3 regions of the Caproicibacter sp. genome follow, and region 2 is predicted to be linked to each of the others. Evidence: predicted binding sites of a transcription regulator. Region 2 holds the regulator's gene; each other region holds the start of a gene.
What was found. The regulator HrcA, encoded in region 2, represses chaperone genes, less so after heat shock. The targets are predictions, from matches to a motif close to TGTTAGCACTCNNNNNNNNNGAGTGCTAACA.

Region 1: htpG (molecular chaperone HtpG) is a predicted target of HrcA. The motif match lies at 1,712-1,742, and genes of this name have one in related genera.
Region 3: groES (co-chaperone GroES) is a predicted target of HrcA. The motif match lies at 1,945-1,975, and genes of this name have one in related genera.

What each region holds. Positions count from the first base shown of each region.
Region 1 is NZ_JBJKOP010000020.1:56,575-59,854, forward strand. It holds gene ACLQ3M_RS03310 (FumA C-terminus/TtdB family hydratase beta subunit) at 1-473, shown strand, start outside; gene ACLQ3M_RS03315 (cation diffusion facilitator family transporter) at 476-1,654, shown strand; gene htpG (molecular chaperone HtpG) at 1,768-3,280, shown strand, end outside.
Region 2 is NZ_JBJKOP010000006.1:5,536-8,815, forward strand. It holds gene dnaK (molecular chaperone DnaK) at 1-600, opposite strand, end outside; gene grpE (nucleotide exchange factor GrpE) at 662-1,252, opposite strand; gene hrcA (heat-inducible transcriptional repressor HrcA) at 1,270-2,301, opposite strand; gene hemW (radical SAM family heme chaperone HemW) at 3,056-3,280, opposite strand, start outside.
Region 3 is NZ_JBJKOP010000036.1:186,984-190,263, reverse strand. It holds gene groL (chaperonin GroEL) at 1-1,590, opposite strand, end outside; gene groES (co-chaperone GroES) at 1,633-1,917, opposite strand; gene ACLQ3M_RS10080 (diacylglycerol/lipid kinase family protein) at 2,040-2,969, opposite strand; gene ACLQ3M_RS10075 (DUF6483 family protein) at 2,969-3,280, opposite strand, start outside.

The DNA of each region.
Region 1 (3,280 bases), on a different contig from region 2:
CCGGCGACCGTGTGCTGCTCAGCGGAACGGTATACACCGCGCGCGACGCCGCGCACAAAAGAATTTTTGCCATGCTGGACAAAGGGGAGCCTTTGCCGTTTGAGCTCTGCGGAGCTTCGGTTTATTACGCCGGGCCGACTCCAACGCCGCCCGGCTTGCCCATCGGTTCCTGCGGCCCGACGACTTCGTCCCGTATGGATGTGTTTGCGCCCCGCCTTTTGGACCTGGGCCTGAAATGCATGATCGGCAAGGGAAACCGGTCGCAGGCGGTTGTGGACGCGATCCGGCGCAACAAAGCGGTGTATCTCTGCGCAATCGGCGGAGCCGGGGCTTTGGCCGCGCAATGTGTCCGTTCGCTGGAAGTGATCGCGTTTGAGGAGCTCGGCTGCGAATCGGTCAAGCGTCTGGAATTTGAGGATTTTCCGCTTTTGACGGCCATCGACTGTCATGGCGGCAGCCTGTTCGGGGGTTAAAAATGACACGCCTTTTAATTCGGCTGTTCGTCAGGGATTATCAGAATATCGATGATCTGCAGGTACGGGAACGCTATGGCAAATTTTCCGGCCTGATCGGCATTGTGACGAACCTGTTTCTGTTTGCCGGGAAAATAACCGTCGGAATGCTGTTTCACAGCATCTCCGTGACGGCGGACGCGGTGAACAACCTGACCGATTCCGCATCGTCCATCGTTACTCTGGTCGGGTTTAAGATGGCCGCGAAGCCTGCCGATTCCGATCATCCTTACGGACATGCCAGAATTGAATATATCAGCGGGCTGATGGTTTCTCTGGTTGTGTTTGTAACCGGATTCCAGTTTGCCCAGACTTCCATAAATAAGATGATCCATCCCGAAAAAAGCGAATTCAGCCTGATCGTCGTGGCGGTACTGGTTTGTTCCATCCTGCTGAAAGCGTGGCAGGGCGCTTTTTACCGCAGAGTAGGAAAGACGATTTCCTCCTCAACGATTTCCGCGACTGCGGCGGACAGCATGAACGATGTTCTGGCAACCTCGGCCGTTCTGGTGGGGGCGGTAATCACACGGCTGACCGGTTTTAACCTGGACGGATATATGGGTCTGGTCGTCGCCGTCATGATCATGTTTACCGGTTTTCAGCTGGTCCGTGAAACGGGGAATCCTCTGCTCGGCGAGGCGCCGGCCCGGGAATTCGTGGATGATATTTACCGCACGATCAGCGCTTATGACGGGATTCTCGGCATTCACGATCTGAATGTTCACAGCTACGGGCCGGGGCGCTGCTTTGCAACCGTACACTGCGAAGTGCCCGCCGAACGGGATATTCTGCTCAGTCATGACATCATAGACAATATTGAGCGCGATTTTCTGGAAAAAAAGGGGATTCACCTTGTTATTCACATGGACCCGGTTACAACGGATGATCCGCGGACCAATGAACTGAAACGGCAGATTACACAGCTGATTGCCGAGATTTCTCCCGAGATCGGAATGCACGATTTCCGCGTCGTCTGGGGGCCGACCCATGCCAACCTTGTGTTTGATATTTGCGTCTCCTTCGGGTTTCACTTGTCGGATGAAGAACTCGTGAAGCAAATAACGGAAAAAGTGCGCGGGATTCCGGGAAATTGCTATCCGGTCATCACGGTGGACCACGATTATGTTCCGAATCGGCTATGATACAAAAATTTAACAATTTGTCCTATTGAAATTTTTCGTCCAATAGAATAAAATAAGAATTAGCACTTGAACATTTTGAGTGCTAATTCTTTTTGCAAAGGACGGGATTTTTTATGCCGATAAAGCCGTTTCAGGCGGAATCAAAGCACCTATTGGATCTGATGATTCACTCGATTTACACTCATAAGGAGATTTTTCTGCGAGAACTGATCTCCAACGCGAGCGACGCCATCGATAAGCTCTATTATAAGACGCTTTCAGAGGAAAATACCGGGCTGAACCGAGACGATTTTGCCATTCGGATTGTGCCGGACAAGGAAAACCGGACGCTTACGATCTCGGACAACGGCTGCGGCATGACGAGGGAGGAGCTGGAGACCAACCTCGGCACCATCGCCAAGAGCGGTTCTCTCGATTTTAAAAACGAATTTGAAAAAAAGCCGGATATCGAAATTATCGGTCAGTTCGGGGTGGGATTCTATTCCGCGTTTATGGTCAGCGACCATGTCGCCGTCGTCAGCCGGGCGTTTGGCAGCGATGAGACCTTCCGCTGGGAGTCGCACGGCGCGGAGGGGTATACCGTCGAGCCCTGCGAAAAACGGGACGCCTGCGGAACAGATATTGTGATCGATTTGAAGCCCGACACCGAAGACGAGAAGTACGATGAATATCTGGACGCTTACACGCTTCGGAGCCTCATCAAAAAATACTCCGACTACATCCGTTATCCCATTCGGATGAACGTGGAGAAAAGCCGCCTGAAAGAGGGCAGCAAGGATGAATATGAAAGCTATACCGAAGAAGAAACGCTGAACAGCATGGTGCCTCTCTGGCGTAAAAATAAGAATGAGATTACAAAGGAACAGTATCATCAGTTTTACAAGGACAAATTTATGGATTATGAGGACCCCGCCAGAGTCATTCACATGTACACAGAGGGCGTTGCAACTTTTCACGCGCTGATGTACCTTCCGGCCAGGGCCCCGTATGATTTTTACACGAAGGAGTACGAGAAGGGCCTTCAGCTTTATTCCAACGGCGTTTTGATTATGGACAAATGCGCCGATCTGCTTCCGGATTATTTCAGCTTTGTCCGCGGTTTGGTCGATTCCCAGGACCTCTCCCTGAACATCTCCCGCGAAATGCTTCAGCACGACCGCAGGCTGACGGTTATCGCGGGCCGGGTGGAAAAGAAAATCCAGTCGGAGCTGGAATCCATGCTGAAAAACGAGCGCGAAAACTACGAACAATTCTTCCGGAACTTTGGGCTTCAGATCAAATACGGAGTCTACCAGGACTTTGGGACCCACAAGGATGCTTTAAAGGATCTTTTGCTGTTCCACACCTCGGCCGGTGAAAAATATTCCACTCTGGCCGAATATGTCGCCCGAATGAAGGAAGACCAGAAATATATTTATTACGCCTGCGGCGAATCCGTGCAGAAGGTTGAGCTGCTTCCGCAGACCGAGGCTGTGAAGGACCACGGATATGAAATCCTGTATCTCACCGACCCGATCGACGAATTTGCCGTGCGTGTGCTGGAGAAGTACCAGGATAAAGAGTTCAAATCCGTTTCCGCGGACGATCTGGATCTGGAGACCGAGGAGGAAAAACAGGAGGCGGCCA
Region 2 (3,280 bases):
GCCGCCCAGGCGGTTGTTGCCCGCCGTGGCAAGGACCTCCTGCACGCCGTCGCCCATTTCGATGATGGAAACGTCGAACGTGCCTCCGCCGAGGTCATAGACCATGATTTTCTGTTCCTTATCCTTGTCGATGCCATAGGACAGCGCCGCGGCCGTCGGCTCGTTGATGATGCGCTTGACGTCGAGCCCCGCGATTTTGCCGGCGTCCTTGGTCGCCTGGCGCTGGGCGTCGGTGAAATAGGCCGGAACGGTGATAACCGCCGAACGGACCGTCTCGCCGAGGTACGCTTCCGCGTCAGCCTTCAGCTTTTGCAGAATCATGGCCGAAATCTCCTGCGGGGTGTAGCTCTTGTCATCTATCTTAACCTTAAAATCGCTGCCCATTTCCCTTTTAATCGAGCTGATGGTACGGTCCGGGTTCGTGATGGCCTGGCGCTTCGCCAGCTGGCCCACAATGCGCTCGCCCGTCTTTTTAAACGCAACCACGGACGGAGTTGTTCGTTCGCCCTCCGCGTTCGGGATTACTACGGGTTTGCCGCCTTCGATTACCGCGACGCAGGAATTGGTGGTGCCAAGGTCAATGCCTATGGTTTTTGACATATTGATTTACCTCCAATACGTTTGATCAATTTTTAATTTGTACTCTATATGAAGAAAAAGGTTAGTTGGCTACCTGCACCATCGCATGCCGGATCACCCGGTCGCCAATCTTATACCCCTTTTGGAACACCTTGACTACGGTATTGTCTCCGCTTTCCCCGTCTTCCACATGGGAAATTGCGTTGTGCAGCTCCGGGTCGAAAGGATCGCCCTGCGCTCCCATTTCTTCCACGCCGAGCTTTTCAAGAGCCGACTTCATCTGTCTCTGCACCAGCTCGACGCCCTTGCGCATGTCTTCCGCGGTGCAGTCGGGCTGCTCCAGCGCGCGCTCCAGGCTGTCGGCCACCGTCAGGATTTCCAGTACGGCCGCCGCCGTGGCCTCGTTGTAAAGAGAAGCTTTTTCCCGCGCCGTGCGCTTGCGGAAATTATCGTACTCCGCCGCGGTTCTCAGCAGAAGATCCTTCTGCTTTTCCAGCTCCCGGCTTGTTTCCTCCAGCTTTTTTTGCAGCTCCTCACCGGGTTTCGGCGTTTCACTTTCCATTTGCCCGGCCTGACCGGCCTGCTCCTGTGTCTGCGGGGACGGTTCCCCGGCGGTCTTTGGATCCTTCTCCTCGGCTTCGGCTGTCTGCCGTTGGCTCTCTTTTTTCTCCAAAACTGGCGCCCCTTTCTTTATTCCAAATCCATCAGTTCCGTCAGCATTCTGCCGACCGAACCGGAGAGATATTCAACACTTGAGATAATTCTGCCGTAATTCATCCGCATCGGCCCGATAATGGCAATGGCGCCCGCGTCCCGGCCGCCCACATTGTAACGGGAAACGATCACGCTCGAGTCGCTCAGTTCCGGGCGGCGGCTCTCCTGCCCGATGATGACCCTCACGTCGTCCTTCTGCTTTGAAAGAAGCCGGCACAGCTCCGCCGGGCGGGACAGGAAGTCCATAATACGCCGAAGTTCCTCCTGGCCGAATTCCGGGTAAAACAGCAGATTGATTTCGCCGTTCAGGCATACCTCCGACTGCATGGATTCCTGCGCCGCGTCCGCGACCGCCATTAAAGCGGAGCTGATCATCATCGCCATGTCGCCCATGGAAGCCGCCAGCGACTGGATATATGCCGGGGTCACGCTGGAAACCGGAACGCCGATCAGTTTTTCGTTCAGCATGCGGAAAAAGACCCGCAGAATCTCCGGCGTGATGTCGAAGTCGCAGTGGAACACACGGCTTTTCATCGTCCCGGCGGAGGTCATCAGAATCACCATCGCCGTGCGGCGGCTGGTCTGCACCATCTGCACCGCGCGGATGACGGCGGATTCGCCGCTCGGGGTCGTCGAAACCGCCGCGAATCTCGTCATGGAAGCAAGAATTTTCGCGACGCCGTCCAGCAGCTTTTCCGGGTCGTAGGCGCTCGGCAGAATCAGGCTGTCGATATACCGCTTCTCGTCGCCCGTAATTCCGGGCCGCTTCATCAACCGGTCGATATACACCCGGTAGCCCTTTTCGGTCGGAATGCGTCCCGCGGAGGTATGGGGCTGTTCCAGCAGGCCCATTTCGCTTAAATTGCTCATCTCATTGCGAACCGTCGCGGAAGAAACGTTGAAGTCAAGGGTTTCGCACAGCGATTTGGAACCGACGGGTTCGCCGGTTGCGATATACAGTTCAATCACAGCCGCCAGTATTTTCTGCTGCCTCTGTGTCAGTTCCATCCCTTTCCCTCCATTTCCTGATACTTTAGCACTCTGTGTGTTAGAGTGCTAACTCTACGTAATAGAGTACCATTAGTTTACCCCGTTGTCAATATGTTAATTGTAAACTAATTATGAAATCAAGCCGTTCCCCGGCGTGCGCGGTACTAATCAGTTTGCGTCCGCTTCCTTACAATATTCTTTTTCCATCTAAAAAGTTTATTCTATTTTGAAAAAACAAAGTTGCCTTTCTCCTTGTCAGACATCACCATCCGGCCCGCTCAGAAAGGCTCATCCTGTAAAAAATGGTTGAATTTTGAAGGAAACAGGCATATACTATTAAGGTAGGCACAAATAAAAAAGTGCAAAGCAGGGACAGGGCGCGCCAACACCCCGCCCCCTGCATACGGAGAACACACCTCCATACACAGCGGAAAAACCGCGCATTGCTGGAAGTATTATACTCCTTTCGCCCCCGCTTGTACAGTGGGAGCGGGGATTGGTTCCTGCTTTTCACGCGCGCCGGTGTATGGAATGGGACATTCCTCACCGGCGCTTTTTGTGCCCGCATGTGCAAAGGGGATGCCTGCCGACCGACGGTCCCAGGCTTAACTGCGTGCCGGCGGCGCCCATTCTCTTTCCAAATGGGTTTGAGTGCAAAGCAAGCGTGAAAAGAAGTAGCAACCCGATTGACCAAAGACAGCCCAACCGTTGCAGAGATGGGCCAGCCGAAAACAAGCCGCCCGGGAGTTACTCCCGGGCGGCTTGTTTTCGGTTAAACAGATAGAATTTCCACCGTCAGCGGATTGGAAAGCAGAAACCCCCTTGGTGTAAAATGAAATCCGCTCTCGCCGCAAACGGTCAGTCCTCCGGGCTGAAACCGCCGGGCGGCGTCCTTCATCCGGTGCGGAACCGAAAATCCGAAGCGCTCTCTGCACCGCTCGTCGGTCAGGCCCTCCGCCAGGCGCAGGGCCAGCATGGCAAATTCCTCAAAATCGCC
Region 3 (3,280 bases), on a different contig from region 2:
AGCCGGAGCCGGTTCTTTCTTATCCGCAACAAGGGATTCTGTTGTCAGAACCATCGCCGCGACGGAAGCGGCGTTCTGCAAAGCGGAACGTGTCACCTTGGTCGGATCCACGACGCCGAACGCAATCATATCGCCGTACTGATCGTTTTCAAAGTTGTAACCGTAACCGGATTTGCCGGAACTCTGGATTTTATTGATGATGACGGAGCCTTCCAGGCCTGCGTTTTCGGCAATCTGGCGCAGCGGCTCTTCCAGAGCGCGGAGAACAATTTTGGCGCCTGTCTTTTCGTCGCCTTCGGACTGATCGACAAAGGTCTGGACCTCGGAGATCGTATTCAGGAGAGCAATGCCGCCGCCCGCGACAATTCCCTCTTCCACCGCAGCCTTGGTTGCGGCAAGGGCGTCTTCCACGCGCATCTTCTTCTCTTTCATTTCGATTTCGGTCGCGGCGCCGACTTTGATTACCGCCACGCCGCCGGACAGCTTTGCAAGACGCTCCTGCAGTTTTTCACGGTCATAATCGGAGGTCGTCTTTTCGATCTGAGCACGGATCTGGCCGACGCGGTCGGAGATCTGTTTCTTGTCGCCCGCACCGTCGACAATAATCGTGTTTTCCTTGTCCACTTTCACCTGGCGTGCGCGGCCAAGCTGATCCATTGTGGCATCCTTGAGTTCAAGACCCAGTTCGGAGGAAATTACCTGGCCGCCCGTCAGGATGGCGATATCCTGCAGCATTTCTTTTCTTCTGTCGCCGAAGCCCGGAGCCTTGACGCCGACACAAGTGAAAGTACCGCGCAGTTTGTTGAGGATCAGGGTGGAGAGGGCCTCGCCTTCGATGTCTTCCGCGATGATCACCAGCTTCTTGCCGGACTGAACGATCTTTTCGAGGAGCGGAAGAATTTCCTGAATATTGGAAACTTTTTTATCTGTAATCAGAATGTAAGCGTCATCAATGATAGCTTCCATTTTTTCGGTGTCGGTTACCATATAAGGAGTGACATAACCACGGTCGAACATCATGCCTTCCACAACTTCCGAATAGGTTTCGGCCGTTTTGGACTCCTCAACAGTAATCACTCCGTCGGAAGTAACTTTCGCCATCGCTTCGGAAATCAGTTTGCCGATAAACTCATTCGATGCGGAAATTGCCGCAACACGCGCAATGTCGTCGGGGCCGGAGACCTTTTTGGAATTCTTTTTCAGCGCCTCAACGGCAATATTGACAGCATCCTGAATGCCGTTGCGAACCGCCATTGGATTTGCGCCCGCGGTAACATTCTTCATGCCCTCGCGGATCAGTGCCTGCGCCAGCAGAGTCGCGGTCGTGGTGCCGTCGCCTGCGACATCGTTCGTCTTGGTGGAAACCTCCTTAACGAGCTGAGCACCCATATTCTCAAACGCGTCGTCCAGTTCGATTTCCTTCGCGATTGTTACGCCGTCGTTTGTGATAAGCGGAGCGCCGAATTTTTTATCAAGAACAACATTGCGGCCCTTGGGTCCAAGGGTGATCTTAACCGTATCGGCAAGCTGATTTACGCCGTTTAACAGTGCTTTTCTGGCTTCCTCGCCGTAAATAATCTGTTTAGCCATAGATCTGATTCCTCCAATATTTTAATATTATGAAAGCTGTCTTTATTCCACAACTGCAAGAATATCGCTCTGACGAACCAAGGTGTAATCCACGCCGTCAAGTTTCACTTCCGTGCCGGAATATTTGCTGGTGATGACACGGTCGCCCTTTTTCACATACATGGTGACTTCTTTTCCGTCAACAAGTCCGCCCGGGCCAACTTCAACAACATCGGCGATCTGCGGCTTTTCTTTTGCGGAACTGGCAAGAATGATACCGCTCTTTGTGGTTTCCTCCGCCTCTTCCATTTTAATCAGGACTCTGTCCAATAAAGGTTTTACAGTCATAATATATCCTCCTTAGTATTTATTTTCTGTTAGCACTCATTCATCTTGAGTGCTAAGATTATTTTATCTGCTTCCCTTATAAAAATCAAGAGGTTTTTTAAGAAAAAGCAGGATTTAATAATTTATTTACAAATTCCTTCCACCGCATCTTTTTGGGGAACAATAAATCGCGCTGCATGGGGAAGGACCCGGTAGCTTGCGGCTTCCACCAACGCGACTTCCCCGTCCCGGTTGGAAGCCGCCGGCTTTTCGGAAAAAATTTCCATCTTCATTCCACGACGAAACAGCAGGAAATTTTCGAATTCTTTCGCGCCGATATGGCGTCCTGCTTTATACATGCCAACCAGCATGGGTATTTTGTAAAAGGGAGGCTTTCGGATCATGACAAAATCAAGCAGGCCGTCGTCGGGGATCGCCTGCGGAGCCCCGCAGTAGCCGCCGCCGTAATATCTTCCGCTGGCGGCAAGCGCGAACAAAAAGCACCCCCGAAACTCTTCGGAATCGTCAATCCGAATACGAAGGTTGCTGCCGATCTGCCCAAACAGCGCCCGAATCAGCCCCAAATCATACGCTGCGGAGCCGCTGACGAGCGGGACCCGCTTCAGGCGCTCCATATTCAGCGCAACCATAGCGTCCAGCCCCACAGAACAGACATTGATTGAAATTCCGAGTTCCGTCCGAATTAAATCAACTGGGCGCGAATCACCCTCGAGCTGCTGCTCCGGTGAAAGGAAATCCTGCATAGAGCCGAAAAGTTTGATATAATCATTGCCAGAACCGCAGGGAAAAATTCCTATCTCCGCATTATTTTTTCCCGTGACGCCCTCGGCAACTTCCCCAAGGGTCCCGTCCCCGCCGAAAGCGAAAATTCTGACCGGACCGCCCTTTTCCGCCTCTCTCGCCGCCAGTTCGGCCGCCTCTCCGGGCCGCCGAGTCATGTAACAGACGGGATTCAAGCCGCGTTTGATGAAAGCCTTCCGGATTCCCGGCAAAATTGTTTCTGCGGCGTTCTGCCTGCCGGCTGCGGGATTGACAATCATGACGTACCGCATCAGTTCTCCTCCCCGGGCAAGGATTGAAATAAATCAGCCAAAGGGATTCCAAACCGGCTCGCGACATCTTTCAGGCCATCTTCGATTTCCGACCGCGAAAAATCACTGTCGCGAAGCGCATCGCCGTCCAGCTTGTTCAGCCTGGCATAAAAATCAACGGCAAGTTCCAAATATCGCCGATCGCCCGTGTCGAGCCTTTCGAACAGAAGATCTTCTGCCTCATTGATCCGTTTCCCGCGGATCAGGTTCAGCAGCCGTTCATGCAGCCATTCCGTATCATTTTTTTCGGTCTCTGATATTTCAAAATCCGG